DNA from 3 places in the Variovorax sp. 01T432 genome. Region 2 is predicted to be linked to each of the others. Evidence: predicted binding sites of a transcription regulator. Region 2 holds the regulator's gene; each other region holds the start of a gene.

Region 1 (3,272 bases), on a different contig from region 2:
CAGGTCGAGATCGCCCGCCGAAAGACTCAGGATGCGCGGGCGCTGCGGCTGGCGGCCCAGCGCCTTCAACACGGTGCGCCCGAGCAGATGCTCCAGCTCGCGCACATTGCCGGGCCAGTCGTAGGCGAGCAGCGCGGCCTGGGCGCTCGCGTCCAGCCGCAGGCCGCCCAGGCCCAGCCGCGAGCGGTTCTCCTCCAGGAAGAAGCCGCTGAGCAGCAGCATGTCGCGCCCGCGCTCGCGCAGGGGCGGCACGCGCACCGGGTAGACGCTCAGGCGGTGATAGAAATCCGCGCGCAGCCGCCCTGCCCGCACTTCGTCGGCCAGGTTGCGGTTGCTCGCGGCGATGAGGCGCACGTCGACGCGGTGTTCGCGGTCCGATCCAAGCCTCTGCAGCTGGCCGCTTTGCAGCACGCGCAGCAGCTTGGCCTGCGCCTGCAGCGGCAGCTCGCCCACTTCGTCCAGGAACAGCGTGCCGCCGTCGGCCAACTCGAACTTGCCGGGACGCTCGGCGACCGCACCCGTGAACGCGCCCCTCACATGGCCGAAGAGCTCGCTTTCGACCAGGGTGTCGGGCAACGCGGCGCAATTGAGGCTGATCATGGGCCGCGACGCGCGGGACGAGCCCGCGTGCAGCGCCTCGGCGACCAGTTCCTTGCCGACGCCGGTCTCGCCCTGGATCAGCACGGCCAGTTCGCTGGCACTGACGAGTTCGATCTCCTTTTGAAGCTGGCGCATCGCCGGGCTGCGCCCGAGCAGGGTGCGTTCGCGAGGCGTCGCCGCCAGGCGGTAGCCCTCGGCGCGAAGGCTCTCGTGCTCCACGCGCGACTTGAGCTGCTCGATGCGATTCACCACGCTGACGGTGGCGGCGGCCAGGCTGCCGAAGGATTCCAGCGCGGCCAGGTCGACGCTGGAGAAGCGACCCGGCGTCAGCGCATCGAGCGTCAACAATCCCCAGGGCTTTTCCTCCAGATGGATGACACAGCCCACGCAGTCGTGCACCGGCAGATGGCCGTCCAGGCCGTCAACCAGGCCGTCGTAGGGGTCGGGCAAGGCGCTGTCGGCCGGGAAGCGCATGGGCCCGTCGGCCTCGAGCAAGGCCGCGAAGCGCGGATGCTCCTCGACACGGAAACGCCGGCCCAGCGTGTCGCTGCTCAAGCCGTCCACGGCCAGGGGCAGAAGCCAGCCCTCTTCCAGGCGAAGCAGGGCCACGGCATCGCAGGGCAGGAGGATGCGCAAGGCCTCCAGCAGGCGCCGATAGCGTTCGGCCGCGGGCAGCTCGCGCGCAATGTCGGCGACCAGCGGGACCAGCGCCTGGAGCAGAGGATGGGACGTCATTTCGACACGAATCGAGTCATGATGACCTCATGGTAACCGTGTCACATTGACATCTTCGTCCGCTAAGCCATTGATCTTTCAAGAAGCGCCCCCTGGAACGGCGATTGCAATGAATAACTCGTCATTCACCGCTTCAAGGATTCTCAATGCTGACAGGACAACAGAAGTCCATCATTTCCGCCACCGTGCCGCTGCTCGAAACCGGCGGCGAGGCGCTCACCACGCATTTCTACAAGATTCTCCTGGGGGAGCATCCGGAGGTGCGCCCCCTCTTCAACCAGGCCAACCAAGCCAGCGGCGAGCAGCCGCGCGCGCTCGCCAATGGCGTGCTCATGTACGCGCGCAACATCGACCGGCTCGAAGCGCTCGGCGATCTCGCCGCGCAGATCGTCAACAAGCATGTCTCGCTGCAGATCCTGCCGGAACACTACCCCGTCGTCGGCGCCTGCCTGCTGCGGGCGATCCGGGAAGTGCTCAGCGCGGAAGTCGCGACGGACGAAGTGATCGCGGCCTGGGCCGCCGCGTACGGGCAGCTGGCCGACATGCTGATCGGCGCCGAGAAGCAGGTCTATGACAGCAAGGCGCAGGCCGCAGGCGGCTGGCGCGGCGAACGCGAATTCAAGGTCGCGCGCAAGGAGGCCGAGAGCGAAGAAATCACCTCCTTCTACCTGGCCCCGGCCGACGGCAAGCCGGTGCTCGACTTCCAGCCGGGCCAGTACATCGGGCTGCGGCTCTTCGTCGACGGGCAGGAGATTCGCCGCAATTATTCGCTCTCCGCCGCGCCCAACGGTCAGACCTACCGCATCAGCGTCAAGCGCGAGAACGGCGGCCTCGCGTCCAACCACCTGCATGACGACGTGCAGGTGGGAAGCTCGATCCAGGTGTTCCCGCCCTCGGGCATGTTCACGCTGGCCGATACCGACCGGCCCCTGGTGCTGATCAGCGGCGGCGTGGGCATCACGCCGACGCTGGCGATGCTGGAGGCCGCCCTGCAGACCTCGCGGCTGGTGCACTTCATCCACTTCGCCCGCGACCGCGGCGTGCATGCGTTTCGCCACACGATCGACGCGCTCGCGCGCAAGCACCCGCAGCTGGAGCGCTTCTATTGCTATGACGAAGCACCGCAAGACGGGGCCGAGGCACCGCACGCGGTCGGCCGCGTCAGCACGCAACAGCTTGCACAGTGGCTTCCCGGCAAGGCGAGCGAGATCGATGCGTACTTCCTCGGGCCCAAGCCCTTCATGAAGCAGGTCCGCAAGTCGCTGCGCGCGCTGGGCGTCCCGGACCCGCAGGTGCGCTACGAGTTCTTCGGGCCGGCTTCGGCGCTGGAATAGGCGGGGCTGCAAGAATGGCCGAGCTGTTGCGAATCCAGGAGCCCGCCAGGGCGCCACGCGCGAAGGCCAGCCTGCAGGCCTTCCTCGGCCTGGCCTTTCGGCCGCTATACCTGGCGGGGTGCGGCTGGGCCGCGATCGCGATCGGGCTGTGGGTCTTCGCGCCCCAGTGGATCGCCCAGCCGCTCCTGGGCATCGCGTGGCATGCGCACGAGATGCTGTGGGGCTTCATCGCGACCATCGCGGTGGGCTTCCTGCTGACGGCCGGCGCCAACTGGACGGGCATCAATCCCTTGCACGGCAAGCCGCTCGCCGGGCTGTGCATGCTGTGGCTGGCCGCGCGGCTCGGCTTCCTGGCCGGAGGCCGGACCCTGTTCTTCCTGGCCGCGGCCTGCGAGCTGGCCTTCTTCATTCTGGCCGCGGCGGCGCTGCTGCGCGCGGTCCACAAGTCCCGCAACCAGCGCAACTATGGCGTGCCCTGGATGCTGCTGGCGCTGGGCGCGGCCGATGCCCTCTACCTGAAGGCGGCACTGGCCGGCGACTACACGCTGCTGATGCGGCGCTTCGACATCGGGCTGATCTGCATGGCGATGATCGCGCTGCTGG
Region 2 (3,272 bases):
CCGACCGCCTGCGCTTCTTCTCGGCGGCCAACCATGACCTTCGCCAGCCGGTGATGGCGATGGGTCTCCAGGCCGAGGTGCTGCGCCACCAGTTGAACGCCGGCGAGGACATGGCGACGGTACAGCACACGGTCGCCTCGCTCTCGCGGGCGCAGCAGGCGCTCGAAGGGCTGACCAACCAGCTCCTGGAGATCGGGCGCATCGAGGCGGCGGCCGATCCCATCACGCCGGTCGCGGTGGCCCTGGGACCCTTGATGCACGAATTCGCGCGCCAGGGCGGCGGTGGCCGGGTGCGGGTGCGCTGCCCGGACGGCGCGGTGGCGTGGACCGACGCCGTGGCGCTGCGGCGCATTCTCGGCAACCTGATGGACAACGCGCTCAAGTTCACGCCGCGCGGCCGCGTGCTGCTGGCCTGTCGGCGCCGCAGCAACGGCTGGCGCGTGGAAGTGCGCGACGCGGGCATCGGCATCGCGCCGGACGCGCAGGAGCGCGTGTTCGGCGATTTCGAGCAGGTGGGCAACGTGGAGCGCAATCTGCAACGCGGCCACGGGCTGGGCCTCGCGATCGTGCGGCGCCTGGCGCAGCGGCTGGACGTGCAGGTGACGCTGCGTTCGAGGCTCGGACGGGGCTCGGTATTCGGATTCACGCTGCCGGCCGCGCCGGTGCATGCTGCCGTGCTGCCGGTGGCAGCCCCGGCGGGGGATGCGATGGATCACGCGACGCACGCATCACGACCGCTGCGCCCCGGGCTTGCCGTGCTGGTGGTGGAAGACAACGCGGTGGTGGCCGACAGCATCGCCGCGCTGCTGCGCCTGTGGAACGCGCGGCCGCGCGTGTACGGAAGCGCGGCCGAGGCACTCGCGCTGGCCGACCTGCACGCCATTGACTTCGCACTGTGCGACATCCGCCTGCCGGGCGCGCTCGACGGCATCGCACTGGCCCGCGAACTGCAGCGGCAAAGGCCGGAACTGGCGATCGCCCTGGTGTCGGCCGACATCGACGAAGCGACACGGCAGCTGGCCGAGGCGCGCGGCTGGCACGCGCTGCGCAAGCCCGTGCAGCCGGCCGCGCTGCGTGCGGTGTTGCAGCTGGCGCGCGTCTGACCGGCGGCTTGCGGCCGGACGCTCCTAGAGGGCCTTGCGCAGATTGGCTGGCGCGATGCGCAATGCTTCCCGGTACTTCGCCACTGTGCGGCGAGCGCATTCGATGCCTTGCTCCTTGAGCATCTCCGAGAGCTGGCTGTCGGACAGCGGCTTCTTGAGATCCTCGGCGCTCACGAACTGCTTGATCAAGGCGCGCACCGCGGTACTCGACGCGTTGCCGCCGGTCTCGGTGCCGAGCGCGGAGCCGAAGAAATACTTGAGTTCGACAGTGCCGTAGGGCGTCGCCATGTACTTGGCGGTGGTCACCCGGCTGATGGTCGACTCGTGAAGGCCCAGCTCGTCGGCGATCTCGCGCAGCACCAGCGGACGCATCGCCAGCTCGCCGTGCACGAAGAAGCTCTTCTGCCGCTCGACGATGGCGTTGGACACGCGCAGGATGGTGTCGAAGCGCTGCTGGATGTTCTTGATGAACCAGCGCGCCTCCTGCAGGCGCTGCGACAGCGCCTGGCTGCCCTCGCCCTTGTGCTGCCTGAGCGCGCCGGCATAGATGTCGTGCACGCGCAGGCGGGGCATCACCTCGGGATTGAGCATGACGCGGAACTTGGCGTTGGTGCCGTTGCCTACGCGCGTGACGATCACGTCCGGCACGACGACGTTGCGCTCGACATCCACGAAGCGGCGGCCCGGCTTGGGTTCGAGCCGGGCGATGAGTTGCAGGGCGGCGCGGACTTCTTCCTCGTTGCTGCGGGTGAGCGTGGCCAGGCGCTTGAAGTCGCGCCGGGCGAGCAGCTCCATCGGCTGTTTGCAGATCGCGAGGGCGGTCTTGCGCACCTGGGCCTCGTCGGGGCTTTCGCCCTCGTGGGCGAGGGCCCTCAGCTGGATGCTGAGGCACTCGCCGAGGTTGCGCGCGCCGACGCCGACCGGCTCCAGGCTTTGCAGCAAGCCGAGCGCGACCTGGAAGTGGTGCACCAGATCGTCGAACTGGTCGTTGTCGTCGCCCGCCAGGCCCGAGGCGAGGGCGGGCAGCGAGTCTTCGAGGTAGCCGTCGTCGTTGAGGGATTCGATCAGGAAGCGCAGGGCGGCGCGGTCGTTCTCGTTGAGGCGCAGGCCCAGCGCCTGGCGATGCAGGAAGGACTGCAGCGATTCCTGGCTGCGCGCGAGTTCGGTCGCATCGGTGCGCTCGTCGTCGCCGAGGTTGTTGGCACGCGCGGGAGCGTCGCCGCCCCATTCGGTATCGTCGGGCGCGAGGTCGATGGTGCCGTCGCCTTCCCAGTCGGGTTCGCCGTCGGCGGTATCGGTGGTGGAGGCGGCCTCGGTCTCGGCCGGGCTTGCGACAGCGGCCTCGGCCACGGAGGCCGACGGCCCGGCGCTGAATTCGCCCTCGCCCTCGGCCAGGCGGTCGTCATCGCGCACCGGCGCATCGGCCGACTCCAGGCCGAATTCCTCGCGCGTGGCTTCCTCGGCGGTGCGCTCGAGGAAGGGGTTGTCGTCGAGCATCTGCTCGACTTCCTGGCTCAATTCGAGCGTGGACAGCTGCAGCAGCCGGATCGACTGCTGAAGCTGCGGCGTCAGGGCGAGATGCTGCGATACGCGCAGCGAAAGACCTTGCTTCATGGCGCACGACAACAAGTGAGGCCGCCGCACACGGCCGCGCGATGCGGCCGGCCCGTCCCCGGCAGGGGGTCGGCGAGGCACGATGTGCGGAGCCTGGGGGTAAGCAACATTACATCCGGAAGTGTTCGCCCAGGTACACCCTTCGCACCTCGGCGTTGTCGACGATCTCCGAAGGCGTGCCTTGTGCCAGCACATGCCCGTCGCTGATGATGAATGCGTGATCGCAGATGCCCAGCGTTTCACGCACATTGTGGTCGGTGATGAGAACGCCGATGCCGCGTTCCTTCAGGAAACTGATGATCCGCTGGATCTCGATCACCGCGATCGGGTCGATGCCGGCGAAGGGCTCGTCGAGCAGGATGAAGCGCGGTTGTGTGGCGAGGGCGCGCGCGATCTCGACGCGCCGGCGCTCGCCACCCGACAGCGAGAGCGCGGACGAATCGCGCAGGTGATCGACACGCAGGTCGGTCAACAGTTCGGTGAGCCGCTCCTCGATCCGCTTGTTCGACAAGGAGACCGGCCGCCCCGAGCCATCGGGCTCGTACTGGAGCTCCA
Region 3 (3,272 bases), on a different contig from region 2:
ATCTGCGCCTGGATCGTCACGTCGAGCGCGGTGGTCGGCTCGTCGGCGATCAGCAGGCGCGGCTCGCAGGCCAGCGCCATCGCGATCATCGCGCGCTGCCGCATGCCGCCCGAGAGCTTGTGCGGGTGCTCGTGAAAGCGCTGCTCGGGCGCCGGAATGCGCACCTTGCCCAGCATCGCGAGCGCGCGCTCCCGGGCCTCGGCCCGATGGATCCTGCGGTGCCGCATGAGGCCTTCGACGATCTGCTCGCCGATGGTGAACACCGGGTTCAGCGAGGACATCGGCTCCTGGAAGATCATCGCCATGCCGTTGCCGCGCAGGTCCTGCATCTCGCGCTTCGGGGCGCCGACCAGCTCGCGGCCCTCGAAGCGGATGGAGCCGCCGCGGATGCGCCCGGGCGGATTCGGCACCAGGCCCATGATCGACAGCGAGGTCACGCTCTTGCCGCAGCCGGACTCGCCCACGATCGCGAGCGTGCGTCCGGCCTCGACGGAGAAACTGACACCGTCGACGGCCGGGAACTCGCCCTCGTCGGTCGTGAAATGCGTGCGCAAGTCGCGCACCTCGAGCAATGCCGTCATTCGGATTCCGCGTCTATCGTTGGGAGGCGTGAAAGCGCTCGATGCGCGCCTCGATCTCGGCGCGGTCGGTCAGGCCCACGGCATCGTGGCGCCCGGCCAGGCAGGCCATGAAGGGCTGGTAGCGTTCGAGACTCTTGGCATGGAGGCGTTGCAGCTCGAGGATCGGCTCCTCGTGGTCGTCGACACGGATGTCGAGCTGGGGGTAGTCCTCGTCCGCATGGATGCGCAGCGCCGCCGCCTGCTTGCCGCGCTTGTCGCCGCCCGCGGCTTCACCCGCGGCCATCGCGGCGAGCAGGCGCTCGGCCAGGGGCAGCCCCTGCGCTTCGAGGTAGGCCTGGGCCGTCGCCTCGATCACCTGCGGTCCGGCGAGCATGTTGCCCGCCACGCTGAAGTCTTCCAACACCCGGTGGCCGCACCAGTCGATGCAGGACGCCCCGGTGGAAGCCGCCGCCGGGCCCGAGGCCGGCAGCATGTGCAGCTGGCGATGGGCGCGGCCCGCGTCGCCGCCGACGAGCGTCTTCACCGCCTCGTCCGCGGAGTGGCCGGCCTCCAGCAGCGCAAGGCCGGCACTTCCGTACAAGGGGTTCATCAGGGCCTGCGTGGCCAGGGCGCCCACGCCCCTGCGCGTGTGCACGCACAGCGCGCCCACGGCGAAGAAGCGGCTGGCGATCGCCACACCGAGATGCCCCTGGCCATCGCGTGCCAGGATCGACCAGGTCATCGGGACGCCACGGATTCCGACCGGAGGCCCACGGCTGATCTCGAGTTGAACGACATGCGTGTCGTGTCGCAAGAGACATGCCATGGGGCCGCGCGGCGCCCGCTCATATCGGCCTCGTGAGGTACACCGCTTCGCGCCCGACGATCGGCGCGCGCGTGGGCATGAAGATCGTGCAGTCGTCGCAGGGCGCGCGGATCTCGTCCGGGCCGTTGGTCGCGATCAGCTCGCCCTTGGCGAAGGTCTCGAAGCCGACCAGCGGGCGCACGAAGGCGAAGTCCGCGGACTTGACCATGTGCGTTTCCAGCAGCTGGAACCGCCGCTGCGCCGGGGGTGCGGCGGCTGCCGGATCCTTGTCGACCAGGCCGAAGTGCGCGAGGAAACGCATCGTCACCGCGGTCGCCAGATCGGAGGCCGAGCGCTTGAAGTGCTGCCCGCACTCGACCACCATCGCCGCGCCCGGCGCATCGGCGCCGGCATGCAGGCCGTGCTGGATCAGCGGCGTGCCCGAGCCGAGGCCATTGGGCATGACCAGATGCACGGCGGGCAGCCCGATCGCCAGCGCCACGTCGGCATTGCGGGCGAAGTCGGGGTAGACCCAGAAAGGCACCACGTCCTGGCTGGTCGAGTGGATGTCGAGGATGTGATCGGCCGCGGCCACCACCGGGCGCAGTTCGCGCGCGCGGCGCAGTTCGGGGCTGTCCTCGGGGCCGTCGAGCCATTCGTCGGACCAGATGCGGTTGAGGTTGTGGACGATCTGGCGGTTGTCGAAGGGCTTCTCCGGGTCGAAGGCGTTGTACGCCTCGATGTGCGCGAAGCTCACCGTCAGCGTGCCGATCTTCGGACGCACGCCGGTGTCGAGCAGGTGGGTGGCGGCGACCATGCCGCAGATCTCGTTGCCATGGGTCAGCGCATTGATCAGCACATGCGGCCCCGGCTTGCCGGATTCGAAACGGTGCACGTAGTCGACACCGGTGTTGCCCTGGCGGTAAGAAGAAAGGTCGCGCGGCAGCACTTCGAGTGGAGGCGGGTTCTGGGTCATGGGGATCTGTTCGCTTCGGGGCGTGTGTTTGTCGAGTCGGGCCACGAGTGTCCTACAGCCGGCAAAACGGCGCCATGGCTGTAACCCGGGGTCGATGGAAGCACCGATTTGGCCCGTAGACTCGCGATCCACCATCACAAGCAATTCACGCGCCTTGCCCCATGCCCCTGACCGCTGACATGCGACGGTCCATCGACCAGATCCGCGACTACCTCTTTGGCGGCGGCTAACCGGACCCCGTGAGCAACGCCGAGCAGCTCGCCTTTCTTTTCTTCTTCTATCTCGTCGAAGGCATCGATGCCGAGAACGAGCGGCAAGGTGCTGGAGGCGGCGGCCGGCAACCCCAGCATCCCGCGCAGCCTGTTCCGCTGGTCGGTCTGGAGCCGGGCCATGGAGGGCGAAGTGCTGACGCGTTTCGTGCGCGACGAGGTCTTCCCCTTCTTCACCGAACTCGGCGAGGCGGCGGCGCACAACTTCATGCTCGGCGCGCGCCTGGGCATCAACGAGCCGACGGTGCTCGAGCAGGTGATCCGCCTCGTCGACGGCCTGCGGCTGGACGAGGCCGACGCCGACACGAAGGGCGACCTCTTCGAGCACGTGCTGCGGCAGATCAAGCAGGCCGGCGAGCTGGGCCAGTTCCGCACGCCGCGCCACATCATCCGCGGCATCACCGGCATGGTGGACCCCCAGGTCGGCGAGACCATCTACGACCCGGCCGCGGGCACGGCCGGCTTCCTGGTGGCGGCCTACAACCACATGCGGCTCGCCAATTCCTCGCCAGCGGCCATCGTCGAGGCCGAGGTCGAAGGCAAGCGGCAGCGGCGCGGCTTCGGCGACCTGCTCACGCCCGAGCAGCGCGCCACCTTGCAGCAGGGCACCTTCTTCGGCAACGACGTCGATCCGAAGATGGTGCGCTTGGCGACGATGAACC

What was found. The regulator sigma-54, encoded in region 2, starts transcription at its own class of promoters, with help from an activator protein. The targets are predictions, from matches to a motif close to TGGCANGNAANCTGCTTT.
Region 1: a site for sigma-54 is predicted at 1,429-1,446, ahead of hmpA (NO-inducible flavohemoprotein). Genes of this name have one in related genera too.
Region 3: a site for sigma-54 is predicted at 1,368-1,385, ahead of AC1DNF_RS18705 (DUF1028 domain-containing protein). Genes of this name have one in related genera too.

The regions. Positions count from the first base shown of each region.
Region 1 covers NZ_JBFTPS010000015.1:116,219-119,490, reverse strand. The annotation lists gene norR (nitric oxide reductase transcriptional regulator NorR) at 1-1,335, opposite strand, end outside; gene hmpA (NO-inducible flavohemoprotein) at 1,482-2,669, shown strand; gene AC1DNF_RS14220 (NnrS family protein) at 2,684-3,272, shown strand, end outside.
Region 2 covers NZ_JBFTPS010000070.1:14,288-17,559, reverse strand. The annotation lists gene AC1DNF_RS31875 (sensor histidine kinase) at 1-1,103, shown strand, start outside; gene AC1DNF_RS31870 (RNA polymerase factor sigma-54) at 1,128-2,717, opposite strand; gene lptB (LPS export ABC transporter ATP-binding protein) at 2,827-3,272, opposite strand, start outside.
Region 3 covers NZ_JBFTPS010000024.1:6,228-9,499, reverse strand. The annotation lists gene AC1DNF_RS18710 (ABC transporter ATP-binding protein) at 1-581, opposite strand, end outside; gene AC1DNF_RS18705 (DUF1028 domain-containing protein) at 595-1,302, opposite strand; gene AC1DNF_RS18700 (M14 family metallopeptidase) at 1,406-2,341, opposite strand; gene AC1DNF_RS18695 (hypothetical protein) at 2,476-2,658, opposite strand; gene AC1DNF_RS18690 (HsdM family class I SAM-dependent methyltransferase) at 2,639-3,272, shown strand, end outside.